Regions from separate parts of the Streptomyces sp. NPDC047085 genome, predicted to be linked through region 3. Evidence: riboswitches for the same ligand, from Rfam matches in the RefSeq annotation. Region 3 holds a riboswitch; each other region holds the start of a gene.
What was found. A riboswitch is a leader RNA that binds a small molecule or an ion and turns the genes downstream of it on or off. The one in region 3 is predicted to bind thiamine pyrophosphate.
Positions count from the first base shown of each region.

Region 1: another riboswitch for thiamine pyrophosphate. It lies ahead of ABZ865_RS25900 (thiamine ABC transporter substrate-binding protein); the one in region 3 lies ahead of thiO (glycine oxidase ThiO).
Region 2: another riboswitch for thiamine pyrophosphate. It lies ahead of thiC (phosphomethylpyrimidine synthase ThiC); the one in region 3 lies ahead of thiO (glycine oxidase ThiO).

Region 1 is NZ_JBEYUW010000008.1:112,237-122,726, reverse strand. Features, by position in the region: partial or broken gene ABZ865_RS25930 (NUDIX hydrolase) at 1-17, shown strand, start outside; gene ABZ865_RS25925 (hypothetical protein) at 96-257, shown strand; gene ABZ865_RS25920 (hypothetical protein) at 274-690, opposite strand; gene ABZ865_RS25915 (hypothetical protein) at 840-1,478, opposite strand; gene ABZ865_RS25910 (hypothetical protein) at 1,973-2,290, shown strand; gene rlmN (23S rRNA (adenine(2503)-C(2))-methyltransferase RlmN) at 2,416-3,522, shown strand; TPP riboswitch at 3,548-3,655, shown strand; gene ABZ865_RS25900 (thiamine ABC transporter substrate-binding protein) at 3,724-4,797, shown strand; gene ABZ865_RS25895 (iron ABC transporter permease) at 4,836-6,437, shown strand; gene ABZ865_RS25890 (ABC transporter ATP-binding protein) at 6,437-7,459, shown strand; gene ABZ865_RS25885 (maleylpyruvate isomerase family mycothiol-dependent enzyme) at 7,484-8,281, shown strand; gene ABZ865_RS25880 (LAETG motif-containing sortase-dependent surface protein) at 8,377-9,063, opposite strand; gene ABZ865_RS25875 (LOG family protein) at 9,234-10,358, opposite strand; gene ABZ865_RS25870 (VOC family protein) at 10,420-10,490, opposite strand, start outside.
Region 2 is NZ_JBEYUW010000004.1:527,741-538,230, forward strand. Features, by position in the region: gene ABZ865_RS17900 (SsgA family sporulation/cell division regulator) at 1-294, shown strand, start outside; gene ABZ865_RS17905 (YibE/F family protein) at 407-1,837, opposite strand; TPP riboswitch at 1,909-2,082, shown strand; gene thiC (phosphomethylpyrimidine synthase ThiC) at 2,075-3,871, shown strand; gene ABZ865_RS17915 (hypothetical protein) at 4,011-4,877, opposite strand; gene ABZ865_RS17920 (metallophosphoesterase) at 5,071-6,147, opposite strand; gene ABZ865_RS17925 (LacI family DNA-binding transcriptional regulator) at 6,446-7,558, opposite strand; gene hisC (histidinol-phosphate transaminase) at 7,989-9,068, shown strand; gene ABZ865_RS17935 (cyclophilin-like fold protein) at 9,221-9,595, opposite strand; gene ABZ865_RS17940 (cytochrome ubiquinol oxidase subunit I) at 9,805-10,490, shown strand, end outside.
Region 3 is NZ_JBEYUW010000001.1:917,170-927,659, reverse strand. Features, by position in the region: gene ABZ865_RS03985 (NAD(P)/FAD-dependent oxidoreductase) at 1-922, shown strand, start outside; gene ABZ865_RS03980 (hypothetical protein) at 942-1,859, opposite strand; gene metF (methylenetetrahydrofolate reductase [NAD(P)H]) at 1,916-2,839, opposite strand; gene thiE (thiamine phosphate synthase) at 2,960-3,607, opposite strand; gene ABZ865_RS03965 (Rv2175c family DNA-binding protein) at 3,706-4,071, opposite strand; gene ABZ865_RS03960 (FAD-dependent oxidoreductase) at 4,151-5,398, opposite strand; gene ABZ865_RS03955 (hypothetical protein) at 5,424-5,777, opposite strand; TPP riboswitch at 5,832-5,944, shown strand; gene thiO (glycine oxidase ThiO) at 5,942-7,183, shown strand; gene thiS (sulfur carrier protein ThiS) at 7,180-7,392, shown strand; gene ABZ865_RS03940 (thiazole synthase) at 7,396-8,190, shown strand; gene pknB (Stk1 family PASTA domain-containing Ser/Thr kinase) at 8,495-10,429, shown strand.

The DNA.
Region 1 (10,490 bases), on a different contig from region 3:
CTGTCAGTCTCAGCTGATGGTTGACGGGTTGGCGTCGGGAGATGCTTAACCGATGACCTTGAGGGCGAGCACCGCGTAGACATACGGTCGGCATCGTGACTGATCTCGACAACACCCCTGGGATCCTGCGGGACCTGCTCACCGAGATTCAGGCGCACCAGGGGTGCCTGGTCGATGTCCTGTGGGCCCTGCTCCGCGACAACCGGCCCTTCACAATCACACCACCGGCAAGGGCGGTCGCCTCCATGGAAGGCTGAGCTCGCCAGCTGCGCCTCACAGTCGCGCGTTGAGGGTCATGAACGCGCGCCGCTCGATGAAGTGTCCAAAGGTCGGTTCGGGCTGCCCGCCCACGAGGTCCACTCCGCACATGTAGAGCTCTGGACGATTCGACAGCAGCTCGAAGTCGCGCAGCGCATCGTCGAAAGCGCAGATGACGCCCGGCTCGGACGCGGAGTCGATCAACAGGACGTGATCGTGGGCGCCCATAGGAGTCACTCTTGCCCACTCCACTGCCTCATCATCTGAGACGCCATGAAGCCCGAGGGACCCACACGGCAAGTCTCGCCAGTCAATGCCATTGCCCGCCCACGGGAGGGTGCAGAGGTAAGCATCGAACGCTGAAGCAAGCTCGATCGTGCTGATCGAAGCATCGTGATCCGCGATCCAGGGGGAGATCTCTTCAGCACGCACACGCGCAGGGTAGTCGAGCCGACCTCGGCGGACCATCGGCGTCGGTCAACTCTGGACCAGGTGGTGCCCCTCGACGACGTGGGCGACGACGCTTGACTGAGTCATTAAGACTCCGCCGACCTTTCCCTTCAACCCCCGGCCAGCGGGGTTCATCCACAAGCATCGAGATCTTTCCAATCTTGTTCCAGTCCCCACTGGAAAACAACGTCTCGCGCGGATTCCGGGGCGAAGTAAACCTTCCTTGATGTCTCGACAGGAATTCCGAGGTATCCTTCCCTCCATTCGCGGCCGACAGGGTCTCGGTAGAACATCTCAATTTTCTGATCAATGCGCACGTCTTTTCCGTGCTTGCCCAGCTCAAGAGTGACCTTGCTGCAAGGGGTCAGGACTCCGATCTGGAAGTTCTGTAAGTTCTTCCCCCTGCTGTCTTCGATGTTCACGACGGCGTTGTAGGCGGGCTGGAACGATCGATTTTCTACGACCAGATGGCTTGGAGCTTGGCTATCCGTGTAGAGGAAGTACCAGTTCACGTGCGCCGCATCCTTAAGTGTGTTCTCTTGCTCGCCAGACCACTGATCGTAGTAAGCGGCGAGAGAGACGACGAGCGCGGCGACGGACATCAGCGTAGCGCCAGCCGTGGAAACGGTATTTATCAGCGAATAGCGGCGCTCAGACTTCGATGGACGGTCAACTTGGTGATTCGTATCCTGACTTCGCCTGGCGTGAGATCTGGGGCGGGGAATTTGCATCCTAATCTCGCGGCGCAGCGGCGCATTTCGGTTGGGCATGTGAAATGGTTACCGAGAGTTGCTCTCGGTTGTCTGGCTGTTCGCTCCAGGCTTAAGGAAGCCTGCCGAGAAGTCATTGCAGGATGAGCGTGCGCTGGCCGCCCCCACCGTCTCGTCAACCTACGGTGACCCCGTTGTCGGCAGCATGGCCGGCGAACCTGCCGGACGCTGTGGAGGTGTGCCGGTCGGCATGTCTGGTGGCGCTGGGCCGACCGGCCGGATGAGCCTTGGGAGACCTGCCCGGTGCCGGAGCTGTTTCGCTGACATCCAACGCTGACATCAACGACCACGGACAGCGGCGACAGTCAGCAGCCACGTGTGGCACCGATGCACGAGGCGGCCCCCAGCCATTCCGAGGGGAGATCGAACTCCTAAAGCGGTGGTCCGCTACAGGGAGGCGCCGACGGCAACACCCGCGGACGACGACGGCCCGAGGCAGCTCGTCGCAGGGGTAACGGAGAGCTGTGGGGTGACCGAGGCGTCATGATCTACCGATGGATGAGTACGCCTGGCCCACGGCGGGCCCTGAAGCGCCGGCCGCTGACGCGGTCCGGTCGAGCTGGGCGGCGACCGTCGCGGCCCTGCCTGTAGGGACCCGGATCACCGGCGAGGTCTTCGGTCGCCAGCCCTTCGGGATCTTCATACGTATAGACGGCGTGCCGAACGCCATAGCGCTCGCGGAGATCACGTCCATGCCGCAGGGGATGGACCTCCCGGCCCTCGGGACCTCCGTCAGCGGTGAGGTCTTCTGGCACGCGCACAACCACCAGGTCAGAGTCCGGCTCGATGAGTGGCTGGCAGCCGACGAGTGATCGCCGCTGGGCCGTCCCTGGGCCGTCCGACGGCGCTCAGTGACGACCGGTGACACCTACTAACGACAGTCGTAGCGAGCCACAGCCCCAGGTCACCCAATTGGATCTGCGACACTGGTACAGCCATGCCTAAGCCCGGAGAACTCACTTTTGTCGCGCCGCGCGGAGCCAAGAAGCCGCCGCGGCATCTCGCCGATCTCTCGCCCGCCGAGCGCAAGGACGCGGTGGCCGAGGTCGGGGAGAAGCCGTTCCGTGCCAAGCAGCTCTCGCAGCACTACTTCGCGCGGTACGCACACGACCCCGAGCAGTGGACCGACATCCCGGCCGGTTCGCGGGAGAAGCTGCGCGAGGCGCTGTTCCCCGAGCTGATGACGGTCGTACGGCATCTGTCGACCGACGAGGGGACGACCCGCAAGACGCTGTGGCGGCTGTTCGACGGGACCCTGGTGGAGTCGGTGCTCATGCGGTACCCGGACCGGGTCACCATGTGCATCAGCTCGCAGGCCGGGTGCGGGATGAACTGCCCGTTCTGCGCGACCGGGCAGGCGGGGCTGGACCGGAATCTGTCGACCGCCGAGATCGTCCACCAGATCGTGGACGGCATGCGGGCGCTGCGGGACGGCGAGGTGCCGGGTGGGCCGGCGCGGCTGTCCAACATCGTCTTCATGGGGATGGGCGAGCCGCTCGCCAACTACAAGCGGGTCGTGGGGGCCATCCGGGCGCTCACCGATCCCGCACCGGACGGGCTCGGGCTGTCCCAGCGGGGGATCACCGTGTCGACCGTCGGCCTGGTGCCCGCCATCCACCGGTTCGCCGATGAGGGCTTCAAGTGCCGGCTCGCGATCTCCCTGCACGCGCCCGACGACGAGCTGCGCGACACCCTCGTCCCCGTGAACACGCGGTGGAAGGTGCGCGAGGTGCTGGACGCCGGCTTCGAGTACGTCGAGAAGTCCGGGCGCCGGCTCTCCATCGAGTACGCGCTCATCCGCGACATCAACGACCAAGCCTGGCGCGGTGACCGGCTCGGGCGGCTGCTCAAGGGCAAGCCCGTGCACGTCAACCTCATCCCGCTGAACCCGACTCCGGGCTCCAAGTGGACCGCCTCGCGCCCCGAGGACGAGAAGGCGTTCGTGGAGGCCATCGCCGCCCATGGGGTGCCGGTGACCATCCGGGACACCCGGGGCCAGGAGATCGACGGGGCCTGTGGTCAGCTCGCGGCCACCGAGCGGTAATCTGACCCCCGTCATTCATATCTTCATATTCCGACAGGGGAGCGCCACAGCGCTGAGAGTGCGGCAACCAGGCCGCAGACCCTCTGAACCTCGCCCAGGTCATTCTGGGTAGGAAGTTCGGTCATCACCTCAAGCTGTCGTGCCCTGCCCGGGGTCCGGGCGGGGCCGCGTTCTTCCTGGCCAACCCCAGGAGGACATCCAGTGCACAACAAGACCTTCGTGGCCCTGGCCGTCGGGCTCGGCCTCGTCACGCTGTCCGCGTGCGGGTCGACGGACGCCACGTCGTCCGCGGACTCCAAGACCGTCACCCTCGTCAGCCACGACTCGTGGGCGGTCTCCACGAACGTGGTCAAGGACTTCGAGAAGCAGTCCGGGTACAAGGTGAGGGTCCTGAAGGACGGCGACGCCGGACAGGCCGTCAACAAGGCCATCCTGACCAAGGACAACCCCCAGGGCGACGTCTTCTTCGGCGTCGACAACACCCTGCTCTCCCGCGCCCTCGACAACGGGCTCTTCCAGCCGTACGCGGCGAAGGGCCTGGACACGGTCGGCGCCGCCTACCAGCTCGACAAGGACAAGCACCGCGTCACGCCCGTCGACAGCGGAGACATCTGCGTCAATTACGACAAGGCCTACTTCAGCGAGCACAAGCTGACCCCGCCGCAGTCCTACGCCGACCTCGCCAAGCCGCAGTACAAGAACCTCCTCGTCACCGAGAACGCCGCCACCTCCTCGCCCGGCCTCGGCTTCCTGCTCGGCAGCGCCGCCCAGTTCGGCGACAACGGCTGGCAGGCCTACTGGAAGAAGCTCAAGGCCAACGGCGTCAAGGTCGTCGACGGCTGGGAGACGGCCTACTACCAGGAGTTCTCCGGTTCCTCCGAGGGCAAGAAGGCGGGCGGCGACCGGCCGCTCGTGGTGTCGTACGCGTCCTCGCCGCCCGCCGAGGTGATCTACGCCAAGAAGCGGCCCAGCACCGCCCCGACCGGGGTGTCGAACGGCACCTGCTTCCGGCAGATCGAGTTTGCCGGGCTGCTCAGCAACGCGAAGAACACCAAGGGCGGCAAGGCGTTCATCGACTTCCTGCTCACCAAGGAGTTCCAGCAGGACATGCCGCTGAACATGTTCGTGTACCCGGTGGTCGACGGCGCGAAGGTGCCCGCGGAGTTCACCGAGTACGGGCCTGCCGCCAAGAACCCCGCGACCATGGCCCCCGGCACGATCGCCGCCAACCGTGACCAGTGGGTCAAGTCGTGGACCTCGCTCGTACTGAAGTAGCCGAACGCCGGCGGGGGAACGCGGCGCGGCTCGGGCTGATGGCCCTGCCCGTCGCGTTCTTCGCCGTCTTCTTCGCCTGGCCCGTCGCCGCGATCGTGGCGCGCGGGCTGAAGGTGGACGGCGCCTGGCAATGGGGGCGGATGGCAGGCGTCGTCACGCAGCCGGACATCCGGCACGTGCTGTGGTTCACCACCTGGCAGGCGCTCGCCTCCACCGCGCTCACCCTGCTGCTCGCGCTGCCCGCCGCCCATGTCTTCGCCCGGTTCGACTTCCCGGGCAAGCAACTGCTGCGGGCCGTCGTCACCGTGCCGTTCGTGCTGCCGACCGTGGTCGTCGGCACCGCCTTCCTGGCCCTGGTCGGACACAACGGGCTGCTGGACGAGCTGTGGGGCGTACGGCTGGACACCACGGTGTGGGCGATCCTGCTGGCGCACGTCTTCTTCAACTACGCGGTGGTCGTCCGCACGGTCGGCGGGCTGTGGGCCCAGCTCGACCCCCGGCAGGAGCAGGCCGCGCGGATGCTCGGCGCGTCCCCGCTGCGGGCCTGGCGGAAGGTCACCCTGCCGGCCCTCGCGCCCGCCGTGGCCGCCGCCGCGCTGATGGTGTTCCTGTTCACCTTCACCTCCTTCGGCGTCGTCCAGATCCTCGGCGGGCCCACCTTCTCCACCGTCGAAGTGGAGATCTACCGGCAGACCTCCGAGGTCTTCGACCTCTCCACGGCCGCGGTGCTCACCCTGGTCCAGTTCGTGGCGGTCGGCGCGATCCTCGCCGTGCACGCCTGGACGGTGCGGCGCCGGGAGAGCGCCCTGCGGCTCGTCGACCCGAAGGTGACCGCCCGTCGGCCGCGCGGCGCCGGGCAGTGGGCGCTGCTCGCCGGGGTCCTCGTCACCATCGCGCTGCTGCTGGTCCTGCCGCTCGCCGTGCTCGTACGGCGCTCCCTCGACGCGCCCGGCCTCGGCTACTACCGGGCGCTGACCGACGCCGATGGCGGCACCTTCCTGGTGGCGCCGCTGCACTCCGTGTGGACCTCCCTCGAGTACGCCGTCGCCGCCACCGCCATCGCCGTGACGGTCGGTGGTCTCGCCGCCGCCGCGCTGGCTCGCCGGGACGCGGGACGGCTGGTGCGCGGCTTCGACGCGCTGCTGATGCTGCCGCTCGGCGTGTCCGCGGTGACCGTCGGCTTCGGCTTCCTGATCGCCCTGGACGAGCCGCCGCTGGACCTGCGGCAGTCCTGGATCCTGGTCCCGCTCGCCCAGGCGCTGGTCGGCGCCCCCTTCGTCGTACGGACCATGCTGCCCGTGCTGCGCGCGGTGGACGAGCGGCTGCGGGAGGCGGCCGCCGTGCTCGGGGCCTCGCCGTGGCGGGTGTGGCGGGAGGTCGATCTGCCGCTGGTGGGGCGGGCGTTTCTGATCGCGGCCGGGTTCGCGTTCGCCGTCTCGCTCGGGGAGTTCGGGGCGACCGTGTTCATCGCCCGGCCCGACAACCCGACCCTCCCGGTCGCCGTGGCCCGGCTGCTGAGCCGCCCCGGAGATCTCAACTACGGCCAGGCGATGGCCCTTTCGACCATTCTGATGGTGGTGTGCGCGGCGGCTCTGCTGCTCCTGGAGCGGCTGCGTACCGACCGGACGGGGGAGTTCTGATGCTGCTGAGCCTGAATGCCGCGACCGTGCGCTTCGGCGGGCGGCCCGTGCTCGACGCGGTCGACCTCGCTGTCGCCGAGCACGAGGTGGTGTGCGTGCTCGGGCCGAGCGGCAGCGGGAAGTCCACGCTGCTCAGGGCGGTGGCGGGCCTCCAGCCGCTGGACTCCGGGCGGGTGCTGCTCGGCGGCCGGGACCAGACGGGCGTGCCCGCGCACCGGCGGAGCGTCGGGCTGATGTTCCAGGACCACCAGCTCTTCCCGCAGCGGGACGTCGGCGGCAACGTGGCCTTCGGGCTGCGCATGCACGGGGTGCCCAAGGGCGAACGGGACGCGGAGATCGGGAAGTTGCTGGACCTGGTCGGGCTGCCCGGTGCCGCCCGGCGGGCCGTGGCCGCGCTGTCCGGCGGTGAGCAGCAGCGGGTGGCCCTCGCCCGGGCGCTCGCGCCCCGGCCCCGGCTGCTCATGCTGGACGAACCCCTCGGCCAGCTGGACCGCTCGCTGCGGGAGCGACTTGTGGTCGAACTCCGGGAACTCTTCGGCCGGTTGGGGACGACCGTGCTCGCCGTGACCCACGACCAGGGCGAGGCCTTCGCGCTGGCCGACCGGGTGGTGGTGATGCGGGACGGCCGGATCGCCCAGTCCGGGACGCCGCTGGAGGTCTGGCAGCGGCCCGCGGACGAGTTCGTGGCCCGCTTCCTGGGCTTCGAGAATGTGGTCCCGGCGACCGTCGCCGACGCGGTGGCGGACACCCCCTGGGGCAAGCTGCCCGTCCCCGACGGCTCACCCCGGGGCAGCCGGCCGCTGCTGGTCCGGCCCGCCGGGGTACGGCTCGTGGCAGCCGACGAGGGTTTGCCCTGCACGGTGACCGCCCGCACCTTCAAGGGCACCCATGTCGCCGTCGGTCTCCGGCCCCGGGACGGCGGCCCCCGCCTGGAGGCGGCCTGCGCGCTCCGGGAGGCGCCGGAGGTCGGGGCCGAGGTGGGTGTCGCGTTCGACGTGGCCGAAACCGTCATGCTCGGTTGATCATCGTGCCCCTAGGGTGAGGGCATGACTTTGCTCGCACATGACCGTTACTGCGATGAAATCGCCCATCAAGTCGGCCGGTTGAGGGCCATCGTGACCTCCGGGACGGATCTCTCCGCCACCGTGCCGACCTGCCCGGACTGGACCTTCGAAAGGCTCGTACGCCACATGGGCGGCGCACTGCGCTGGGTGGACGCGCTGGTGCGCGACCGGGCGCGGGAGAACATCCCGCGCGAGAAGGTGCCGTACGGGGCGGGGCCGGAGGAGCAGGGCGACGCGGGGGCCCTGGACGCGTGGTTGGCGGAGACCGGCGACCTGGTCGTCGCCGCGCTGCGCGAGGCCGGACCCGACGTCGAGGTATGGACGTGGGCGGGGCTCCAGAACACCGGGTTCTGGGCCCGTCGTATGACCCACGAGATCACCGTCCACCGCGCCGACGCCGCGCTCACGGCCGGCCTGCCCTACGAGGTCGCGCCCGAGGTCGCCGCCGACGCGGTGGACGAATGGCTCCAGCTCGTGGAGTGGGTCCAGCGCACCGGGGCCCTGCCGCAGGCGAAGGAGCTGCGCGGCCCCGGGCGCAGCATCCACCTGCACGCCACCGACGCCGACCCGGACCTGAACGCCGAGTGGCTCGTGGAGCTGGGGGAGGAGGGCGTCAGCTGGCGCCGCGGCCACGAGAAGGCCACCGTCGCCCTGCGCGGCCCGCTCACCTCGGTGCTGCTCGCCTTCTACCGGCGGCTGCCGCTGGACACCCCCGGCCTGGAGGTGCTGGGCGAGCGCGAGGTGTTGGAGTTCTGGCTGGACCGCGCCACCTTCGGCTGACGACCGGAACACGACCGCGGCCCGTCCCCCGGGGATACGGGGACGGGCCGCAGCGTTCTGCAGTGTTTTACTCAGCGGTGTGACGAAGTGCGGCGTCAGCCGCCGTTCTTCGCCCCACGACGGCGCATGCCGAAGAAGACCGCGCCACCGCCGACGACGACCAGCGCGCCCGCGACACCGGCGATCAGACCGGTGTTGGAGTTCGCACCGGTCTCGGCGAGGTTCGAGTCACCGGTCGCCGGGGACGGCGCGTTGTCGCCGGGCGTGTCCGCGGGGGCGGGGGTGCTCTCGGACGCCGACGGGGCCGGGGCCGAGGTGCTCGTCGACGGCGACGGCGACGCCGAGGGGGAGGCCGGCGGGGTCGGAGACTGGGACTCCTCCTTCTTGCAGGCCGTGGACGGGGTGGTCAGGTCCGGCTGGATGTCGTTGTCGACATTGAACCGTTCGGTCTTGACGTGGATCCGGTACGTCGCGTCCGGCTTCCAGTTCTCGTCGAAGGTGACGGTGGTGCCTTCGCGCGAGCCCTTGACCACCTGCGGCTCGCCCACCTGCTTCTCGACGCCGGCCGGGGTCTTGGAGAACACGGTGATGGTGGCCGGGGTGCCGGAGGCGTCCTTGTCGGTGACGACTATCTGGCCCTTGTCGCCGACGCAGGTGGCTTCGGCGGAGAACTCACGGATGTTGCACGCCAGGGCCGTATTGGTGACGCCCAGAGCGAGCGCGACGGTAGCGGATGCAACACCCAGAATGCGCACGGAACGGCGTGCGCCACGGCGAGTCATGGACAACGTTTGTCCTTTACAGAGTGCATAACTGCGGGGGGTTGTGGGGGAGTTGGGACGACGGATGAGAGACGAGGTCCCAACACCACCAAGTGGCTCACAGGTTTATAAGCGCCCCGTAAGAACTGTCAATGCATATGCCGCCAACAGGTGTTGACTTTACTCGGTTATTAACCGCCGAGACGTTTGATCAACTCCGAAGCCTGCTCGATCCGGTCAACAAGGGCGATACGGGACTCCATCGCGCGCCCCCGCGCCAGCGACCGCAGCAGTGGCCAGGTCGGCAACTCCCGTGTCCAGTGCTCCTCGTCGACGAGCACCATCGGCGTCGGCTCGCCCCGAGACTCGTAGTAGTTCGGCGTCGCGTTGTCGAAGATCTCCTGTACGGTGCCCGCGGCGCCGGGCAGGAACACCACGCCGGCGGTGGAGCGGGCCAACAGGCCGTCCTCGCGGGTGGCGTTGGCGAAGTACTTGGCGATGTGCGCGGCGAAGGCGTTCGGCGGCTCGTGGCCGTAGAACCAGGTCGGGATGCCGACCGACTCCCCGCCGTCCGGCCAGCGTTCGCGTATCTCGAAGGCGACGCGCGCCCATTCGGTGACGGACGGCCGGAACGAGGGGGCCTTGGCGAGGAGTCGGAGTGCCTCCTCCAGCATGCCGTCGTCGAAGGGGGCCGCGTAGGCGCCGAGGTTCGCGGCCTCCATCGCGCCCGGTCCGCCGCCGGTGGCGACCATGAACCCGGCGCGTGCCAGCTCGCGGCCGAGCCGGGCGGCAGCGGCGTACGCGGCGGTGCCGCGGGCCATCGCGTGGCCGCCCATGACGCCCACCACCCGTGCGCCGACGAGGAGTTCGTCCAGCGCGTCGGAGACCGCGTCGTCGTGGACCGCGCGCAGCATCGAGGCGAAGACGTCGCCGTCGGCCTTGGTCCGCTGGAACCAGGCGTACGCGCGGGCGTCCGGCGTCGCCTCGTACCCCTCGTCCAGCGACTCGAACAACTCGTCGGGGGTGTACGCGAAACCGCGGTACGGGTCGAAGGGGAGCCCCGGGACCGGCGGGAACACCAGGGCTCCGGTCGACCGGACATGGGCGGCCGCCTCGGGCTCCATCGGGCAGCCGAGGAAGACGGCACCCGTCGTGTCGAGGGTGAGCAACGCGCGTGTACGGCCCGTCAGTTCGACGGCCTGCACACGGTACCGGGCGAGCGTGCCGTGCTCGGCGACGACCTCGTCGAACTCGGCGAGCGACTCGATCTCCCGGTCGTGGGCGGCACGGTGGGGCTGGGCGGGTATCGGATGCACCCGCCCATGCTAGGGGGTGTCGTGTGGTTCACCCCGGCGTCGGCTGTTCGGGCGCGGACGCTCAGCCCTGGGCCTGGACCGCGGCCGGGTCCATCCACATGACCTCCCACGTGTGACCGTCGAGGTCGTCGA
Region 2 (10,490 bases), on a different contig from region 3:
GTGACCTGGGCCTTCGGGCGGGAGCTGATGATCGACGGGGTCGGCCGGCCGTGCGGGGAGGGGGACGTGCACATCGCCCCGGCCGACTCCGAGGTGCTGGGCGAGGTGCTGATCCGGCTTCAGGTGGGCGGCGACCAGGCGCTGTTCCGCTCCTCGGCGCCGCCGCTCGTGGCCTTCCTCGACCGTACGGACAAGTTGGTGCCGCTCGGTCAGGAGGGTGCGCTGGCCGACTTCGACGCCCACCTCGACGAGGCCCTGGATCGCATCCTGGCCGAGGAGCAGAGCGCCGGCTGAAGCGTTGCGGCAACCGAGCCCCAGGGGGTCCGCAGTGTCGCGTGAAGCTGCGCAGAAACGCTTCTGCGTGGGATGTCGGGCTCTCGTCGACGTGGCGGGCCTGGGACCGCGCTCACCGCTTCCGGCGCCGCCCCCTGCCGCCACGCGCCGCGGGGGGCTGGGCGCCGGCGGGAGCCGCCGTGCCCGAGGACGGCCGGTCGGCCGACACCACGAGGGCGGCGAGGGCGGTGGTGACCGGCACCGAGGCGACCAGGCCGATCGAGCCCACCAGCGTGCGCACGATCTCCTCCGCCACCAGCTCGCTGTTGGCCACGTCCCCCACGCTGCTCCGCGCGATCGAGAACAGCAGCAGCAGCGGCAGCGCGGCACCGGCGTAGGCGAGGACAAGGGTGTTGACCACGGACGCGATGTGGTCGCGGCCGATCCGGATGCCCGCCCGGTACAGCCCCCGCCAGCCCATCGCAGGATTGGCCTCGTGCAGCTCCCACACCGCCGAGGTCTGGGTCACCGTCACGTCGTCCAGCACGCCCAGCGAACCGATGATGACGCCGGCCAGCAGCAGACCGCTCATGTCGATCGACGGATACAGGCCGTGGATGAGGCCGGTGTTGTCGTCCGTGTTGCCGGTGAGCGCGGCCCAGTCGATGAACTCGGAGCCGAGGACGCCGATCAGCAGGAGCGAGACCAGCGTGCCGAGCACCGCGACCGACGTACGGGCGGACAGTCCGTGGCACATGTAGAGCGCGATGAGCATGATGGCGCTCGACCCGACCACCGCCACGAGCAGCGGATTCGAGCCCTGAAGTATCGCGGGCAGGATGAAGAGGGTCAGCACCAGGAAGCTGACGGCCAGCGCGACCAGCGCCATGACACCCCGCAGCCGGCCCACCACCACGACGGCGAGCGCGAAGATCCCGGCGAGCAGCGCCATGGGGAACTTCCGGTTCACATCGGTGACCGAGTACTGCAGATCCCTCGGCGCCGAGGGCTCGTAGGCGACCACGACCTTCTCGCCCTGGTGCAACTGCCGTGACTGGTCCGGCTGCACGATCTCGGTGAACGTACGGCCCTTGTCCTTGCCGCTGTCGACCCGGACCGTCGCCTTCTTGCAGGTGCCGTTCGCCTCCTGCTGCGCCGCGTTGCCCTCGGCGGTGGAGGTGTCGCCGGTCGGGGTCTCCCCCGAGGCGTTGACCGACTTGCAGCTCACCTCGACCACCCTGGTGACCGTGGCCTGCTGGGTCTGGCGGTCGAAGCCGACGCCGGTGCGCTGGTGCGACGGGGCTCCGCCGGGCCACAGCACCACGAGGCCCACCACGACGGCCGCGGTGAACGGGACCAGGATCGCCGCGATGACCTTGCGCAGATGCTTCGAGACCGGCGCGGCGGGTCCGTGGCTGTGGCTGTGGCTGTGCGTGTGGCCGTGCCCGCCGCCGGAGCCATGTCCGTTTGCGGCACCATGGCCGCCACCGTTTTCGGGGCCGTGCCGGTGGGGTGGGCCAGGTGGGCCGGGCGGTGGGTTCGGGGGCTGGTGTGTCGTGGTCACGGCCCGATCATTGCAAGAACGGCGGAGGCCCACTGTTCATCACGCCACATATGACGCTAGCGTGGAGGCACCTTTGCACACGCGGGAGCTCGGAGCACCGGGCTGAGAGGGCGCTGACCTCCGTATTCGCGATGTTTCACGTGGAACGTGGTTTCACGGGAAACATCAGCAGACGGAAACCGCTGCGTCGACCGCCGAACCTGTTACCGGGTAATGCCGGCGTAGGGAGTAGGTCTCATGACCAACAAGGACGCACGCACGCCTGCCTCCACGCAGAACGCGACCGCCGGGTCGACGGACGCGGGGGCCGGGAAGTCCATCGGCTGGCACAAGTCGTACGTCGAGGGTTCGCGCCCCGACCTGCGCGTGCCGGTCCGTCAGGTGCACCTCACCAACGGGCAGTCGGTCACGTTGTACGACACATCGGGCCCGTACACCGATCCACTCGCCGACACCGACGTCCGCAGGGGCCTGCCGCCGCTGCGGGAGAACTGGATCATCGCCCGCGGTGACACCGAGGAGTACGCGGGCCGTCCCGTGCGCCCCGAGGACGACGGGATCAAGCACACCTCCCCGCGCGGTGGGCTGCGCAACCTGGACGCGGTCTTCCCGGGACGCCCGCGTCAGCCGCGCCGGGGCCGTGACGGTCAGGCGGTGACGCAGCTGGCGTACGCGCGCCGGGGCGAGATCACGCCCGAGATGGAGTTCGTGGCCCTCCGGGAGAACGTGTCGCCCGAGGTCGTCCGCGAGGAGATCGCGGCGGGCCGTGCGGTCCTGCCCGCGAACGTCAATCACCCGGAGATCGAGCCGATGATCATCGGCAAGCGGTTCCTGGTGAAGGTCAACGCCAACATCGGCAACTCCGCCGTCACCTCCTCGATCGAGGAGGAGGTCGAGAAGATGACCTGGGCGACCCGCTGGGGCGCCGACACGGTCATGGATCTCTCCACCGGCCGCAACATCCACACCACCCGCGAGTGGGTGCTGCGCAACTCCCCCGTCCCCATCGGCACGGTGCCGCTCTACCAGGCCCTGGAGAAGGTCGACGGCAAGGCCGAGGAACTGACCTGGGAGATCTACAAGGACACGGTCATCGAGCAGGCCGAGCAGGGCGTGGACTACATGACCGTCCACGCCGGCGTGCGCCTGCCGTACGTCCCGCTCACCGCCAACCGCAAGACCGGCATCGTCTCGCGGGGTGGTTCGATCATGGCCGCGTGGTGCCTGGCGCACCACAAGGAATCGTTCCTGTACGAGAACTTCGAGGAGCTCTGCGAGATCCTCGCCGCCTACGACGTCACCTACTCGCTGGGCGACGGCCTGCGTCCCGGCTCGATCGCGGACGCCAACGACGAGGCGCAGTTCGCGGAACTCCGGACTCTCGGGGAACTCAACCGGATCGCGAAGCGTTTCCACGTACAGACGATGATCGAGGGCCCCGGTCACGTCCCGATGCACAAGATCAAGGAGAACATCGACCTTCAGCAGGAGATCTGCGATGAAGCTCCGTTCTATACGCTCGGCCCGCTGACCACGGACATCGCGCCGGCGTACGACCACATCACCTCCGGCATCGGTGCCGCGATGATCGCCTGGTGGGGCACGGCGATGCTCTGCTACGTCACGCCCAAGGAGCACTTGGGCCTGCCCAACCGTGACGACGTCAAGACCGGCGTCATCACCTACAAGATCGCCGCCCACGCAGCCGACCTCGCGAAGGGGCACCCGGGTGCGCAGGAATGGGACGACGCGCTGTCGGACGCCCGGTTCGAGTTCCGGTGGGAGGACCAGTTCAACCTCGCCCTCGACCCGGACACCGCGCGGGAGTTCCACGACGAGACCCTGCCGGCCGAGCCCGCCAAGACGGCCCACTTCTGCTCGATGTGCGGGCCGAAGTTCTGCAGCATGAAGATCTCGCAGGACATCCGCCGCGAACACGGCAGCAGCAAGGCCGAGATCGAGGAGGGCATGGCCCAGAAGTCGAAGGAGTTCGCGGCCGCGGGCAACCGCGTGTACCTGCCGATGGCGGACTGACGCACTGCGGTCGGGGCTGCTTCCTGAGGCCTATGTGTCCGGGGGGCAGCGCCGGCGGAGTTCCGTGGCCCCGGCGCCAACCGGCGTCCGCGGGTGGCCGGTGTCCGGCCGCGCCCCGGTCAGGGGCGCAGGCCGGGGGTCATTCCGGCTGGTGTTCCGGGCCGCCGAAGTCGGGGCTCGTGTAGTCCGGGCTGGTGAAGCTCGGACGGCCGGAAGCGGTGCCGTCGTCGGGGCTGCTGAAGCCGGGGCGGCCGTAGCCCAGGCGCGGCATTCTGCCGGTCGGGGCCGCGGGCGCCGTGCGGTGCAGGGCGGCCGTGTCGGGCTGGGCGAGGGCGTCCCGGAGGAACGGCAGGATGCCGCGCTCCAGCAGGGCGTCCCGCCAGGCCTCTCTGGCCCTGTCCACCTCGCGGCTCGCCTCGTTGTGGGACTGGGCCTCCGCGGCGGCGCTGTTGCGCAGGGCGGTGAGCAGCAGTCCGGCTGCGGCGACGAGGATCGCGCCCGCGGTCAGGGCGCCGAAGACCCACCCGGCGGTGAGCATGGTCCGTGCGAAGGCCTGTTCGGGGGCCAGCATCTTCAGGATGTAGCCCACGAGCAGGAAGATCGCGGCGGCGGTTCCGGCGAGGACGGGGGCCAGCACGGCGACGACCGCGACGGCGCCCGCGCCGGTGGGCTCGGCGGTCTCGCCGAGGGTGGTGGCGAGCCCCATCGCGCCCGAACCCGGTTCCGCGGAATCGGAATCGGAGTCGGTGGACGAGAGGGTGGACGGCGCCGGATGGCGCAGTTCCTCGCGGACCTTCACATAGTGCTGGTACTCGGCCGCCGCGGCCGTCGTGATGAGGGCGGTGGCGTTGAGCGCCATGGTGCGCAGTTGTTCGGGGTTGAGCCGCTGTCCGACAGCGGACAGTTCCGGGCGGTGTGGTGCGGAGCGCAGCGCCTCATCGAGGATCCGCTCGAATTCCTGGCGGTCCTCGCTCAGCAGGTGCTGCGGAACGCTGTTCATGTGCATCCCCCGATGCTCCGTAGGGCTTGGGGCTCGCACGCCGGCGAGCCGTCGGGCAGAAACGGAGGGGAGCCTGCTACGGATAAGCCGATGGTAGAGCCGTGACGGCACACGGTGACAGGGGGTTGCCGGAAATTGGGGTGGTCGGCCCGCGCCCGCCCGGCCGGGACGGGTCGGAGGGGAGCGGAGCGGTGAATCCTCAGGTGTCCAGGGGAAGTTGCTGGACCAGCAGCTTTCCGGACATGGTCACGCCGCCGTCCATGGCGATGGCGAGCCCGTCGGCGTAGACGTGCGGTCCCTCGACGAGGGGGCGGCCGCCCTCCTCGCCGTCCTCGGAGCCGACCTCGCCGAGCAGATAGGGGATCGGGCTGTGGCCGTGAACGATCCGGGTGCCGCCGTACGTATCGAGCAGGGAGCGCACGGCGTCGGCGCCGCCCTCGTCACGGAAGGAGAAGCGCTTGGTGAACTTGCGGAACAGGTCCCAGCACTCGTCCGCGTCGTTGCGGGTGAGCGTCTCGCGGACGGTGTCGTTGACCGCTTCGATCGAGTCGCCGTAGTCGAGATAGGCGGTGGTGTCGGAGTGCACGAGCAGATAGCCGTCGACCTCCTCGACGGCGTCCAGGCGTGCCATCCACTGCAGATGGTGGTCCTGGAGGCGGTCCATGTCGGTCTTCTGGCCGCCGTTGAGCAGCCAGGCCGCCTGGAAGGTGGCGGTGCCTGCGCCGGAGTTGACGGGGGTGTCGCCGAACCGCTTGGCGCCGAGCAGGAGCAGCTCGTGGTTGCCCATGAGGGCCTTGCAGTAGCCGCCGGCCGCGGCGGCCTCGGCGGACAGCCGCATCACGAGGTCGATGACGCCGATGCCGTCCGGGCCGCGGTCGGTGAAGTCGCCGAGGAACCACAGCCGGGTGGTGCCCGCGCACCACTGGCCCGAGGCGTCGATCAGACCCTTCTCCTCCAGGGCGGCCACCAGTTCGTCGAGGTAGCCGTGGACGTCGCCGACGACGTAGAGCGGGCCGAGGCCGGTCGCGGGCTGCGGGGCCGGGGCGGCGGGAGCCGGTTCGACGGGGACCTGGAGCGTGTCGCCGCGGTTGATGACGGGCAGGTCGCGCTGCGTGGGCGTGTAGCCCTCGGGGTAGGTCTCGTCGACGGGCGGGAGGGTGTCGCCGGGGTGGGTGTCGACGTGCGGACCGGTCTCGTGGACGTACGCGGGTACCCGGAAGTCGCGCAACGTCGCCGTCCGCTCCACCTCGGGTCCCTGACCGGCCCCCTGAGTCATCAGACCCCTCCACCATCGCGCCGCAGCTGCACCGCTTCGGACTGCCTGGTCGCAGCGGCCCGCGGTGTCGTGGGCCCATCATAGGAATGCGCGTCGCGCCGTGTGATGACCCAGGGGTGGTGAATCGGAGCAAGACTCCTGTTCACCGCGGCTTTCGCCCCGTTTGGGCAGGGGTTCGCCCGGTTGCCCATCCGCTGCCGCTCGCCCGCCGAAAGAGGTCGCCCGGCCTGTTGGGGGGCGGTAAGGCCCGCGCACCGGAGGCCCCGGCTGCGCGCGGGCCGTCCGCCAGCCGTCGGCGCTACCCCTCCTCCGGCGCCCGCGGCGGGCTGACCGTGGTGCGTGGCGGACGTCGCTGGGACGAGGTACGCACGATCAGCTCGGTCGGTATCACCTGCTCGACGGGCTGGTCGGAGTCGACCCCCTCGATGGCGTCGATGAGGAGCTGGACCACCGCCGTGCCGATGCGGCGCGGCTTCAGGGAGAGCGTGGTGATGGGCGGCTCGGTGGTGGCGTACACCGTGGACTCGCTGCAGCACACCAGCAGCAGGTCGTCCGGGACGCGCAGTCCGTAGCGGCGGGCGGCGGCGAGCAGGTCGGTGCCGTTGGGGTCGAACAGGCCGTAGACGGCGTCGGGCCGGTCGGGGCGGGCGAGCAGGCGGTCGGCGGCGACGGCGCCCGCGCACGGGTCGTGCGCCGGGTAGGCCTCGTAGACCGGGTCCTGGCCGACGCGCTCGCACCAGCGCAGGTAGGCCGTGGTCGACAGATGGGTGTACGTGTCCGTGGTCGTGCCGGTGAGCAGGCCGATCCGGCGGGCGCCGGCGTCGGCGAGGTGGTCGAGGATGCCGAGGACGGCCGCTTCGTGGTCGTTGTCGACCCAGGCGGTGACGGGCAGGGAGCCGGCCGGGCGGCCGTCCGAGACGACGGGCAGCCCCTGCCGGACCAGTTCGCTGACGACCGGGTCCTGGTCGGAGGGGTCGATGACGACCGTGCCGTCCAGGGCGACGTTGGACCAGACGTCGTGGCGGGAGGTCGCGGGCAGGATGACGAGCGCGTAGCCGCGGGCGAGCGCGGCCGAGGTGGCGGCCCGCGCCATCTCGGCGAAGTACGCGAACTCGGTGAAGGTGAAAGGTTCATCCCCGTATGTCGTCACGGTCAGGCCGATCAGTCCCGACTTGCCGGTACGGAGGGTGCGGGCGGCGGCCGAGGGGCGGTACCCCAGCCGGTCGGCGACCTCGCGGACATGGCGCCGGGTGGCATCCGGGAGCCGGCCCTTGCCGTTGAGGGCATCGGAGACGGTCGTGATGGAGACCCCGGCGGCGGCGGCCACGTCCCTGATGCCCGCCCGGCCCGGCCGGCTGCCTCGACGTGAGGTTTCCGCGCGGCTCACCTGGTGCTTCCCTGCTGCTGTCATGGCGAGCCGATAGTAGGGCTCATGCGGTGGGGTAGTGCGGACGCATATGCACGCGTTGACAGGCACGTTTCTGCATGGTCGTCAGGGGCTAACTACCTTAGAAAACAAGTCAGTTGAGCACCTTGTCGGTAGGACGTGACGTGGCGGCGCATGTGGACCTGCCAAGTCTCCGATGTCTCGAAGAGGTCTCAACTCACCTTCACGGGTGATGCGCGCCACGGCGTGAGCTACCGGCGCATAGATATATGTGCGGCGCGCCCCCCGATCCGTACGCCTTCGTACGGCGATGCCCCTGATGCCCGTGGGACGGACGAGGTTCGCGCCCCCGCGGCTCCCCGGCAGTACGCAAGCGCGCCGAATCCTCATAAGGTGAGGAGTATTGGAAGCCGGCGGCGTCGACGGTCCGCCGGTGGTCGCGAGGAGGACTGCGGTGAGCGAGACGAGCCCCAAGCTGCGCGCCGAGCTGGAGGGTATCCCCACCTACAAGCCGGGCAAGCCCGCCGCGGCCGACGGACCGGTCGCCTACAAGCTGTCCTCCAACGAGAACCCGTACCCCCCGCTGCCCGGCGTGATGGAGAGCGTCACCGCGGCCGCGGGCAACTTCAACCGCTACCCGGACATGGCCTGCACCGGGCTGATGAACGAGCTGTCGGAGCGCTTCGGCGTACCGGTCTCCCACCTGGCCACGGGCACCGGCTCGGTCGGCGTGGCCCAGCAGCTGATCCAGGCCACCAGCGGACCCGGCGACGAGGTGATCTACGCCTGGCGGTCCTTCGAGGCGTACCCGATCATCACGCAGATCAGCGGTGCCCGGTCGGTGCAGGTTCCGCTCACGCCGGGCGATGTGCACGACCTGGACGCGATGGCGGACGCGATCACCGACCGGACGCGCCTGATCTTCGTCTGCAACCCCAACAACCCGACCGGCACGGTGGTGCGGCGGGCCGAGCTGGAGCGGTTCCTCGACCGGGTTCCGGCCGATGTGCTGGTGGTGCTGGACGAGGCCTACCGGGAGTTCATCCGCGACCCCGAGGTGCCCGACGGCGTCGAGCTGTACCGGAAGCGGCCCAACGTCTGCGTTCTGCGCACGTTCTCCAAGGCGTACGGCCTCGCGGGGCTGCGCGTCGGCTTCGCGATCGGCCACGAGCCGGTGGCGGCGGCGCTGCGCAAGACGGCGGTGCCCTTCGGCGTCAGCCAGCTCGCCCAGGAGGCGGCGATCGCCTCGCTGCGGGCCGAGGACGAACTGCTGGGCCGGGTCGGCTCACTGGTGTGCGAGCGTTCGCGCGTGGTCGACGCGCTGCGCAAGCAGGGATGGACGGTGCCGGAGACCCAGGCCAACTTCGTGTGGATGCGGCTGGGGGAGCGGACGGCGGCGTTCGCGACGGCCTGTGAGGAGCACGGTGTGGTGGTCCGTCCGTTCCTGGGCGAGGGTGTGCGGGTGACGGTCGGGGAGACCGAGGGGAACGACATCTTCCTGAAGGTGGCGGAAGCGTTCCGCAAGGAGGTCTGAGCGGGCTTCGGGAGAAGTCCCGAAGCGGATCCGGGTGAGCCTCGCCTTGTGCGGGGCTCTCCTCGTCTGGGCCGGGCCTGTTCGGCTCGTCCCGGGTGGGGGCCTGCTTGGCCCGTCCCGGGCGGGACGGCTTGGCTTGTCCAAGCCGGGCCCTATCCGTCGATCGGTTCCACGCGTATCGGGTCGCCGTCCCGGACCGTCGCCAGGAGACGTACGTCTCCCTCGATCCGGCCCAGGACATTGCACGGGCTCGCCAGGCGGCACTCGTCGCCTCGCGAGATCGGCGTGGGCCCGTAGGGGAGGGCCAGTGCGTCGCCGTCGGTCCAGAAGGCCACGGTGCCGGGTTCGACCACCTGTCGGGCGTCCGTTTCACGTGAAACAGAGACGCCTGTGTCGAAATACACCTCCTCGCCCCATGTGTGGGCCGTGGAGACGAGCGGCAGCTCCTTGCTGAGGGCCCGTGCGGTCGGTGTGTCCTCGAGCGTCGCGGTGAGATGGCCGGAGGGCCAGGAGATCCGTATCTGCATGGCGCGCAATTCAACAAGATGTTGAAGTCGCTGTCCAAGGGCTTGACGGGACGGCAAAGGGGCCACCCCCCTTCTGTTGCCGAAAATCAGTGCGTCATAATGGCTTGTGAATGTGAACGCGTTCACAAGCTCAGCCGGATTGCCCTGTTTGCCCCTGGCAAACGGGGCGAACCGCCGCTTTGGTACGGCGACGTAAGGAGAGTGACGACGTGGAACTGGCTCTGGCGCCAGAGACACTGGCGCGCTGGCAGTTCGGCATCACCACCGTCTACCACTTCCTGTTCGTCCCCCTGACGATCTCGCTGGCCGCCCTCACGGCCGGACTGCAGACCGCGTGGGTGCGTACGGAGAAGGAGAAGTACCTCAGGGCGACCAAGTTCTGGGGCAAGCTCTTCCTGATCAACATCGCCATGGGTGTGGTCACCGGCATCGTGCAGGAGTTCCAGTTCGGCATGAACTGGTCCGACTACTCGCGCTTCGTCGGTGACATCTTCGGCGCCCCGCTCGCCTTCGAGGCGCTGATCGCGTTCTTCTTCGAGTCGACCTTCATAGGCCTGTGGATCTTCGGCTGGGACAAGCTGCCCAAGAAGATCCACCTGGCCTGCATCTGGATGGTCTCGCTCGGCACGGTGCTGTCCGCGTACTTCATCCTCGCGGCCAACTCGTTCATGCAGCACCCCGTCGGCTACCGGATCGACAAGGCGAGAGGGCGCGCCGAGCTGACCGACTTCTGGGCCGTGCTGACCCAGAACACCGCGCTCACCCAGGCCTTCCACACGCTCTCGGCGGCCTTCCTGACCGGTGGCGCCTTCATGGTGGGCATCTCCGCCTACCACCTGGCCCGCAAGAAGCACATCCGCGAGATGAAGACCTCGCTGCGGCTCGGCCTGGTGAC
Region 3 (10,490 bases):
CGCGCTCGCCTACGGCCTCGATCCCCGCACCGCCCCGGCGAGCGCGGCCGTGCTGCCGTACATGGAGCACGCCTTCGGCACCTGGTACGTGCGCGGTGGCATGCGGGAGCTGGCGCGGGCGGTGTACGAGCGGTGCCTGAAGCGGAAGGTCGAGTTCGTCTTCGGCGCCGAGGTCACCCGGATCGTGGAGAAGGACGGCCGGGCGGCGGGGGTGGAACTGGCGGACGGCACGGTGGCCGAGGCGGACCATGTCGTGGCGGACGTGGACCCGGCGCGGCTACGCGATCTGACGGAGCATCCGCTGGACGCGGACGGTGACGTCCGGGCCGACCAGCTGTCGCCGGTGGCCGGGCGGTTCACCCTACTGCTCGCCCTGCGCGGCGGACGCGAGGCCGGGGCCGCGCACCGCACGGTCGTCCACGCGCCGGACGCCGAGCGCGAGCTGGACCTCCTGGTCGCCCCGGGCGGCGACCTGCCCGTGTGCCCCACGGTGACCGTGCTGCGCCCCGACGACCCCGCGCTGCGGCCGGACGACGCGCACGAGTCGGTCGTGGTGTCCGCCGCGGTCTCGACAGAGGCCGGCTGGGAGGACGAGGCCACCATCCGCCGCTACACGGACCTCCTCCTCGAAGCCGCCGGGCGCGCCCTGCCCGGCCTGCGCGAGCGCCTGTTGTGGCACGAGGTGCGCACCCCGGGGCACACCGCGGGCGAGACGGGCACCCTTTCCGGGGCCGTGCCCGCTCCCGCGCTCGCCGCGGGCGGGGGCCGCTTCCTGCATCCGGCCAACAGCACGCGGCTGCCCGGGCTGTACCGGGTGGGCGGCTGGTCGCACCCCGGCGGCGGCCTCCCGCACGCCGGCATGTCGGGTGCGCTGGCGGCCGGGCTGATCGTGGAGGGGCCGGACTTCCGGGGCTCGCAGTGAGCGGTACCGGACGCGGACCTCAGTAGCGGTACTGCTCGTCGTACCCGTGGCCCGGCTGTGCCTGGCCCTGGTACGGGTACGGCTGCTCCTGCGGGAGTTCGCCGCCGTAGGTCTCGTCGGTGCGCTGCTGCGGGACCCAGACCCCGCCGGCCGGGGTCTCGCCGTAGCCGCCGGTGCCGTAGGCGTCCTGCCCGTAGCCCTGCTGCGCGTACTGCTGCTGGGCGTAGCCGGTGTCGTACGAGGTGCCGCCGTAGGACTGGGTGCCGATGTACGGGTCGGAGTAGTTGGCGTAGCCCTGCTGGCCGCTGGTGTCGTAGCCGTAGCCCTGCTGGGCGTAGCCCGAGTAGTCGTAGGCGTAGGCCTGGTCGGCGCCCTGGGGCTGTGCGGCGCCCGCGTGGGCCGGCTGGTCGCCGTAGACGCCGTAGGAGCCGGTGTCCTCGGGCAGGGGCTGGGGCTCGTAGACGGAGGTGGTCTCGGCGGCGGACGGCTCGGAGCCCCTCGCCGGGGTGAAGACGTCGTCGCGGTCGTAGTCGTCGTCGCCGTAGGCGAGCCGCGCCTCGCGGTCGTAGTCGGCGTCCCGCTCGTCGCCCTCGGCTTCCTCCAGGTCGGAGACCTCCAAGGTCGGGTCCTGGCGGCCCGCCCTGGCGCGGCGACGCTTGCTGCCGCCGCCGGTCTCGTCGTCGGGGCGCTTGACCGCCCAGCCGGCCGCGAAGCCGCGGCGGAAGGACAGCGTGACGTAGGTCTGACCGATCGCGAAGGCGATCGCGCCCACCCCGATGACGATCACGGAGGGCATCAGCACGCCCAGCACGACGCCCAGGAAGCCGACGAACGCCAGCAGCCGCCAGCGCAGCCGCGCCTTGTACTGCAGCAGCACCTCGCCGAGCAACCACAGTGCGACGACGCCGAACGCGATGTAGAGGACCGTCCAGCCCATGTACGCCCCTCTCCCAGTGACAGCTACGCAGTGTGTCGTATCACGGTGCGGCCGGTCTAGGCCTGCGGAGGGTGGTGCAGGCCAAGGTTCTCGTAGATTTCCAGGGTCGCCGTGGAGTTGTTGAGCGTGATGAAGTGCAGTCCGGGCACTCCCTCGGCCAGCAGCCGTGCGCAGAACTCCGTGGCGAACTCGATGCCAATGGAGCGTACCGCCGCCGGGTCGTCCTTCGCTGTGAGGATCCGCTCTTTCAGGGCGGGCGGGAAAAGCGCATTGCTGAGTTTGGGAAGTCTTTCCAGCATCTTCACGCTGGTGACGGGCAGCACCTCGGGGATGACGGGGGTCTCGCAGCCCGCGGCCACCACCCGGTCGCGCAGCCGCAGATACGACTCCGGCTGGAAGAACATCTGCGTGATGGCGTAGTCGGCGCCCGCGCGGCACTTGTCCACGAAGTGGGAGACGTCGGTGTCCCAGTCGCTGGAGCGCGGGTGCATCTCGGGGAAGGCGGCGACGCCGACGCAGAAGTCGCCCGACTCCTTGATGAGCCGGACCAGTTCGGCCGCGTAGGTCAGGCCCCGGGGGTGCGGCACCCAGTCGCCCATCGGGTCGCCGGGCGGGTCGCCGCGCACGGCGAGCATGTTGCGGATGCCCGCGTCCGCATACTGGCCGATGATGTTCCGCAGTTCGGCGATGGAGTGGTCGACCGCGGTCAGGTGGGCGACGGGGGTGAGCGTGGTGTCGGCGACGATCTGCTCGGTCTCCTTGACCGTGCCCGCGCGGGTGGAGCCGCCGGCGCCGTAGGTCACGGAGACGAAGTCGGGGGCGACCGCCTCGACCCGCCGGAGCGCGCTCCACAGGTTCCGCTCGCCCTTGGGGGTCTTCGGCGCGGAGAACTCGAACGAGTACGTCCTCTTGCCGGTGGCGAGGATGTCCCGCACGGTGCGTGCGCGATCAGTCCTGGTGGATGCGGTTCCGAGGGCCATACCGGCAGGTTAGCCAGGGGTGAGCGGTCCCCCAACCGGACATCGGCAATTTGACCGAATTGTCGGGCTCCTGTCCACCCCTTGGACAAAAACCTGGACACTCGGCCCCGGAAGCAGCTCTCAGGCCTGCCGCAGCCGCTTCGCGAACTCCGCCGCCGCGGCGCCCGGGTCGTCGGCCTCGGTGATCGCGCGGACCACGACGACCCTGCGGGCGCCCGCGTCCAGCACCTGGTCGAGGTTGTCCAGGTCGATGCCGCCGATGGCGAACCAGGGCCGGTCGGTACCCAGGGCGGCGGTGTACCGGACCAGGTCGAGGCCGGGGGCGTGGCGGCCCGGCTTGGTCGGCGTCGGCCAGCAGGGGCCGCTGCAGAAGTAGTCCACGCCCTCCTGGACGGCGGCCGCGGCGGCCTCGGACTCGGCGTGCGTGGAGCGGCCGATCAGGACGTCCTCGCCGAGGATCGCGCGGGCCGCGGGCACCGGGAGGTCGCCCTGGCCGAGGTGCAGCACGTCGGCGCGGGCCGCGTGGGCGACGTCGGCCCGGTCGTTGACCGCGAGCAGCTTGCCGTGCCGGGCGCAGGCGTCCGCGAAGACCTTCAGGTGCTCCAGCTCCTCGGCGGCCTCCATGCCCTTGTCGCGCAGCTGCACGATGTCGACACCGCCGGCCAGGACCGCGTCCAGGAACTCGGCGAGGTCGCCCTGCCGCCGGCGGGCGTCCGTGCAGAGGTAGAGCCGGGCGTCGGCGAGAGCGGAGCGGGCGGTGTCGGACATGCGTGGGTCCCCCCGTGGTCGGTGTCCGTGGGCGTGCGAGCGGGTGGCGTACGGGCCGGGCCGGGCCGCGGCCGGTACGCCCCCCGAGGTGCGTGGGTTCAGACAGCGAGCGCCTGGGCCCGGCGCTTCACCTCCGTACCCCGATTCTCGCTCAGGGCCTGCGCGGGGGTGCCGGGCAGGGTCGGGTCGGGGGTGAAGAGCCACTCGATCATCTCTTCGTCCGTGAAGCCGTCGTCCCGCAGGAGCGTCAGGGTCCCGGTCAGGCCCTTGACCACCTTGTCCCCGTCGATGAAGGCGGCGGGGACGTGCAGCGCCCGGTTCTCACCTCGGCGTACGGCGATGAGCTGGCCCTCCTTGACCAGCTGCCGCACGCGCGTCACCTCGACGCCGAGTTGTTCGGCGATGTCGGGGAGGGTGAGCCAGGCGGGCACGAGAGCATCGATCTTTGCGTCAATCTCGGTCACGCACATAAGCCTGCCATCCACCACCGACAGTCGAAAGTCAGGCCCGTCCACCGAGGACGACGCGTCTGGGACGACGCGCCTAGTCCGCCGTGGCGTCCTTCAGCGGGCGGCCCGGGTCGGACAGGGCTTCGGGGTGCATGCGGCGGCCCGACTCGATCAGCCGGCGGCCCTGGGCCAGGTCACGCGGGCGGCCCACCGCCAGGAGGGCGACCAGCCGGTCCTCGCGCAGCCAGCACACCGTCCAGGCCGGGCCCTCCGGGTCGCCGCGCCACACCATCCGGTCGGCGGTGGCGTGGTGGCCCGCGTACTGGACGAACCGGCCGAACTGCTCGGACCAGAAGTACGGCACCGGGTCGTAGACCACGGTCTGCTGGCCGAGGATGTTCGCGGCGACCGTACGCGGCCCCTGCAGGGCGTTGTCCCAGTGGTGGACCAGCAGCCGGGTGCCGTAGCGGGCCGAGGGGAAGGAGGCGCAGTCGCCGACCGCGTACACGTCCTCGGCGGAGGTGCGCAGGTGGTCGTCGGCCACGACCTCGCCGTACCCGCCCAGCTCGATGCCGGAGCCGGCCAGCCAGCCGGTGGCGGGGCGGGCGCCGATGCCGACCACGACGGCGCCGGCGGGCAGCCGCGAGCCGTCCGCGAGCACCACTTCGCCGGGCTCGACGCGCTCCACGCGCGCGTCCGTGCGCAGTTCGGCGCCGCTGTCGGCGTACCAGGCGGTCATCGGCGCGGCGACCTCGGCGGGCAGTGCGCCGGCCAGCGGCCGGCCGGCGGCCTCGACGACGGTCACCGAGCAGCCGGCCTCCCGGGCGGCCGTGGCGAACTCGGCGCCGATCCAGCCGGCGCCGACGACCACGATGTCGTGCTGCCGGGCGAGCACGGGCCGCAGCCGCTCGGCGTCGTCCAGGGTGCGCAGCAGATGCACGCCGGGCACGCCCTCGGTGCCGGGCAGCCGGATCGGTTCGGCGCCGGTGGCGAGGACGAGGACGTCGTACGGGACGGGCCCGGCCTCGGTGTCCAGTGCGTGGTCGGCGGGGCGCACGCCCAGCGCCTCGCAGCCGAGCCGCAGTTCGATGTCGAGCGACTCGAAGTCGACGTCGAAGGCGGAGCCCTCGGACGTGCCGAGCAGCACGGCCTTGGACAGCGGCGGCCGGTCGTAGGGCTGATGGGGTTCCGCGCCGATGAGGGTCACGGTGCCCTTGAAACCCTGTTCCCGCAGGGCGACCGCGGTCTGCACCCCGGCCATGCCCGCACCCACGACGACCACGCGCCGCTCCCGTCCCGCGCCCTGGTGCGCGGTGCCTTCCTGCGCTGTCTGCTCGCTCACCCGATCACCATAGACAACTGACACGTCAGTCAGCGGGCGTGCTGCGGACCTGCTCCACGACACTCGTCCCGGCGCCCGGCTGCGACTCCCACTCCCAGGCCTCCTCCAGGCGCACCCGCCCGTCCGGAAGCTCGACGACGGTCGACACGCAGTGCCCCGAGGACGTGGTCCCGTCGTGCTTGAGCTGGACGTACCGGAAGTCCAGCCGGTCACCGTCCCGGGTGCCGACCAGATGGCCGCGTACGACGTCGCCGCCCGCGTACTCGGCCCAGATCTCGCCGTCCTTCTCGTGGTACGCGAACCGGGTACGGGTGCCCACCTGACCTGGGGCCTGGTCCGCGACCGGGGCGAGGATCAGTCCGTCGAGCGAGCGGGCCATGGGCAGAGGCTCCCTTTACAAGCGAACGGCTTCGCGGGCTAGGGTGGCCACCGTACAAGCACTCGCGGGAGCCCGGACGCACCGGGCTGAGAGGGAGGCTGGGCGGCCTCCGACCGTACGAACCTGATCCGGGTCATGCCGGCGAAGGGAGGGGCTGGACGCCCATGTCGTCACGTACGTCCGATACATCCGATGTCCTCGTCATCGGGGGCGGGATCATCGGCCTGGTCACGGCCTGGCGGGCCGCGCAGCGCGGGCTCGCCACGACCGTGGTGGACCCCGAGCCCGGCGGCGGGGCCGCGCTGGTCGCGGCGGGGATGCTGGCCGCGGTCACCGAACTGCACTACGGCGAGGAGACGCTGCTCGCCCTGAACCTGGAGTCCGCCCGCCGCTACCCCGACTTCGCGGCGGAGCTGACCGAGCTGACCGGCCATGACCTCGGCTACCGCCGCTGCGGCACCCTCGCGATCGCGCTCGATGCCGATGACCGCGCCCACCTGCGCGAACTGCACGCGCTGCAGCAGCGTTCCGGTCTGGAGGCGGAGTGGCTGTCCGGGCGGGACTGCCGACGCCTGGAGCCGATGCTCGCGCCCGGCGTGCGCGGCGGCCTCAGGGTCGACGGGGACCACCAGATCGACCCGCGGCGGCTGGCCGCGGCCCTGGTGGCCGCGTGCGAGCAGGCCGGGGTGGTCTTCCACCGGTCGTGGGCCGAGCGGCTCGACGTCGTACGGGACCGGGCCGCCGGCGTCACCACGGCGGACGGCACCGCGCTGGCCGCGGGGCAGGTGGTGCTCGCGGGCGGGAGCCTGAGCGGGCGGCTCGCGGGTGTGTCGGACGAGGTGCTGCCTCCGGTGCGGCCGGTGAAGGGCCAGGTGCTGCGGCTGACCGTGCCGCGCCGGTACGCGCCGTTCCTGAGCCGTACCGTGCGGGCCGTGGTGCGGGGCAGCCAGGTGTACCTGGTGCCCCGGGAGAACGGGGAGCTGGTCGTCGGCGCCACCAGCGAGGAGCTGGGCTGGGACACGACGGTGACGGCGGGCGGAGTGTACGAGCTGCTGCGCGACGCCCACGAGCTGGTGCCCGGCATCACGGAGCTGCCCCTCACCGAGACGCGGGCCGGGCTGCGCCCCGGCTCCCCGGACAACGCGCCGCTGCTCGGCCCGTCCGGCCTGGACGGGCTGCTGCTGGCCACCGGGCACTACCGCAACGGGGTGCTGCTCACCCCGGTCACCGGGGACGTCATGGCGGAGCTGCTGGCCGGCGGTGAACTGCCCGAGGAGGCCCGCCCGTTCACGCCGCAGCGCTTCGGCGGCGCGGCCAGGGAACAGTACGCGCCCAGGGAACAGCACACGCGCAGGGAGCAGCACGCACACATGGAACAGCACGCACGCATGGAGCAGCCCGCATGACCCTCTCCGTCACCATCTCCGTGAACGGGGAGCGCCGCGAGGTCGCCCCGGGCACCGCGCTGGACTCCCTCGTGAAGACCCTCACCGCGGCGCCCTCCGGGGTGGCCGCCGCCGTCAACGAGACCGTCGTCCCGCGCACGCAGTGGGCGACCACGGCCCTCACCGAGGGCGACCGTGTCGAAGTCCTCACCGCCGTGCAAGGAGGCTGACCCATGGCCGACGATCCCTTCGTCCTCGGCGGTGTGCCCCTCGGCTCCCGGCTGATCATGGGCACGGGCGGCGCGCCCAGCCTGGACGTGCTGGAGCGCGCGCTGGTCGCCTCCGGCACCGAGCTGACCACGGTGGCCATGCGGCGGGTCGATCCCTCGGTGCACGGCTCGGTGCTGTCGGTGCTGGAGAAGCTGGGCATCCGGGTGCTGCCGAACACCGCGGGCTGTTTCACCGCCGGGGAGGCCGTGCTGACCGCCCGGCTGGCCCGGGAGGCGCTGGGCACCGACCTGGTCAAGCTGGAGGTCATCGCCGACGAGCGGACCCTGCTGCCCGACCCCGTGGAGCTGCTGGACGCGGCGGAGACGCTGGTCGACGACGGGTTCACGGTGCTGCCGTACACCAACGACGACCCCGTGCTCGCGCGGAAGCTGGAGGACGTGGGCTGTGCGGCGGTGATGCCGCTGGGCTCGCCGATCGGCTCCGGGCTCGGCATCCGCAACCCGCACAACTTCCAGCTGATCGTGGAGCACGCGCGCGTGCCGGTGATCCTGGACGCGGGTGCCGGTACGGCGTCCGACGTGGCACTGGCGATGGAGCTGGGGTGCGCGGGCGTCATGCTCGCCTCCGCCGTCACCCGGGCACAGGAGCCCGAGACGATGGCCGCCGCCATGAAGCACGCGGTGGAGGCGGGACGGCTGGCCCGGCTGGCCGGGCGGATCCCGCGCCGGCACTTCGCGGAGGCCTCCTCCCCCACCGAGGGCCGCGCGCATCTGGACCCCGAGCGGCCCGCCTTCTAGGGTCTGTCTTCCGGATCAGGCCGGCTCCGGCTGACCGAGCCTCCTGGCGGACCCGAGCGGGGTCTGGTGCGTGCAGATGCAAGGCGGAGGAGGGAGTCGACGCGGAGCGTCGGCGATCGACGACAACGCCGCAGATGTGCGTGCCAGACCCCGCGACCCCGGCAAGATCCGGAAGGCAGGCCCTAGGGCGGAATGGACGGAACCCGGCCACACGGTCGCACAACAGTCACAGGTCTGCTGCATTCCGTCGCCCGAACAGCGCAGTGGGCCGGGCCTGTCGGTCCCTCCTCGTAGACTCCGTTGCGTGGATACGACCCTTCAGGACCCCCTCGTCGGGCAGGTGCTCGACGGCCGGTATCGCGTCGACGCGCGGATCGCCGTCGGCGGGATGGCCACGGTCTACCGGGCCCTGGACACCCGCTTGGACCGGGTGCTCGCGCTCAAGGTGATGCACCCGACGCTGGCGGCCGACGGGTCGTTCGTGGAGCGGTTCATCCGGGAGGCCAAGTCGGTCGCCCGGCTCGCCCACCCCAACGTGGTGCAGGTCTTCGACCAGGGCACCGACGGGTCGTACGTGTACCTGGCGATGGAGTACATCGCCGGGTGCACCCTGCGGGACGTGCTGCGCGAGCGGGGCGCGCTGCAGCCGCGGGCCGCGCTGGACATCCTGGAGCCCGTGCTGGCCGCGCTCGGCGCCGCGCACCGGGCCGGGTTCGTGCACCGGGACATGAAGCCCGAGAACGTGCTGATAGGGGACGACGGCCGGGTCAAGGTCGCCGACTTCGGGCTGGTGCGGTCCGTGGACACCCAGACCAGCACGACGGGTGCCGTGCTCGGGACCGTGTCGTATCTCGCGCCGGAGCAGATCGAGCAGGGCACCGCCGACCCGCGCGTCGACGTGTACGCGTGCGGTGTGGTGCTCTACGAGATGCTGACCGGCGGCAAGCCGCACTCCGGGGACACACCCGCGCAGGTGCTCTACAAGCACATCCACGAGGACGTGCCGCCGCCCTCGGCGCTGGTGCCCGGGCTGCCGTACGAGCTGGACGAGCTGGTCGCCTCGGCCACCGCGCGCACCCCCGACGTCCGCCCGCAGGACGCGGCGGCACTGCTCGGCCAGGTGCTCCAGGCGCGGGCCGGTCTCAGCGCCGCGCAGCTGGACGCCCTGCCGCCGCAGGCGCTCTCCGCCGGCCACGACATCGCCGAGGACCGTACGAGCGTGATCCCGCGCTCGCTGACCGTGCCCCGGCCGCTGCCCGTCAACGAGGACGAGGAGGAGCCCGCGCCCGGCGGCGTGCGGCACACCACCCGGCTGGGCGCCCCGCCCGAGCCTCCCCGGCGCACCCTTCAGCGGCCCCGGCGCGGACTGCTGACGCTGGTCGCGGCCGTGCTGGTGGTGTTCGGCGTGGGCGCCGGGGTCTGGTACATCAACTCCGGCCAGTTCACGAAGGTCCCGCCGGTGCTGTCCCGGACCGAGGCGCAGGCCAAGGACCGGCTCCACGCGGCCGGTCTCGACGTCAAGCAGGTCAAGCACGCCTACAGCGACACCGTCGACCGCGGCACGGTCATCAGCTCCGACCCCGCGCCCGGCGCCCGGATCCGCGACCACGACTCGGTGACCCTGACCGTCTCGCTCGGCCCGGAGACGGTGAACGTGCCGAACGTGAAGGGACAGTCGCTGGCCAGGGCGCGGGCCCGGCTGAAGGCGGACGGCCTCGAGCCGGGCATGGTCACCCGCGAGTTCAGCGAGGACGTGGCCCGGGGCCAGGTGATCGGTACGAACCCGCAGCCGGGCACCAAGCAGCACGCCGGCGCGGCGATCGCGCTCGTCGTCAGCAAGGGCAGCCCCGTCGACGTGCCGGACGTCACCGGCGACGACCCGGACAGCGCCCGGCAGGAGCTGGAGGACGCCGGGCTGAAGGTGAAGATCGCCACCGAGCGGGTCAACTCCGAGTTCGACAAGGGCAAGGTCGCGCGGCAGACCCCGGGCGACGGCAGCCGGGCCGCCGAGGGCGACACCGTGACGCTGACGCTGTCCAAGGGCCCGGAGATGGTCGAGGTCCCGGACGTGGTCGGGTCGAACGTGGACGACGCGAGGAAGGAGCTGGAGGACGCCGGCTTCAAGGTCGAGGAGGACCGCGGGCTGCTCGGGCTGTTCGGCGACACCGTGGAGAAGCAGTCGGTGGAGGGCGGCGACAGGGCGCCCAAGGGGTCGACGATCACGATCACCATCCGATGACGCGGACCGCGGACCGGCGGGGGAAGAAGGCGTGACACTCTGAACGGGTGACAAGCCAGCA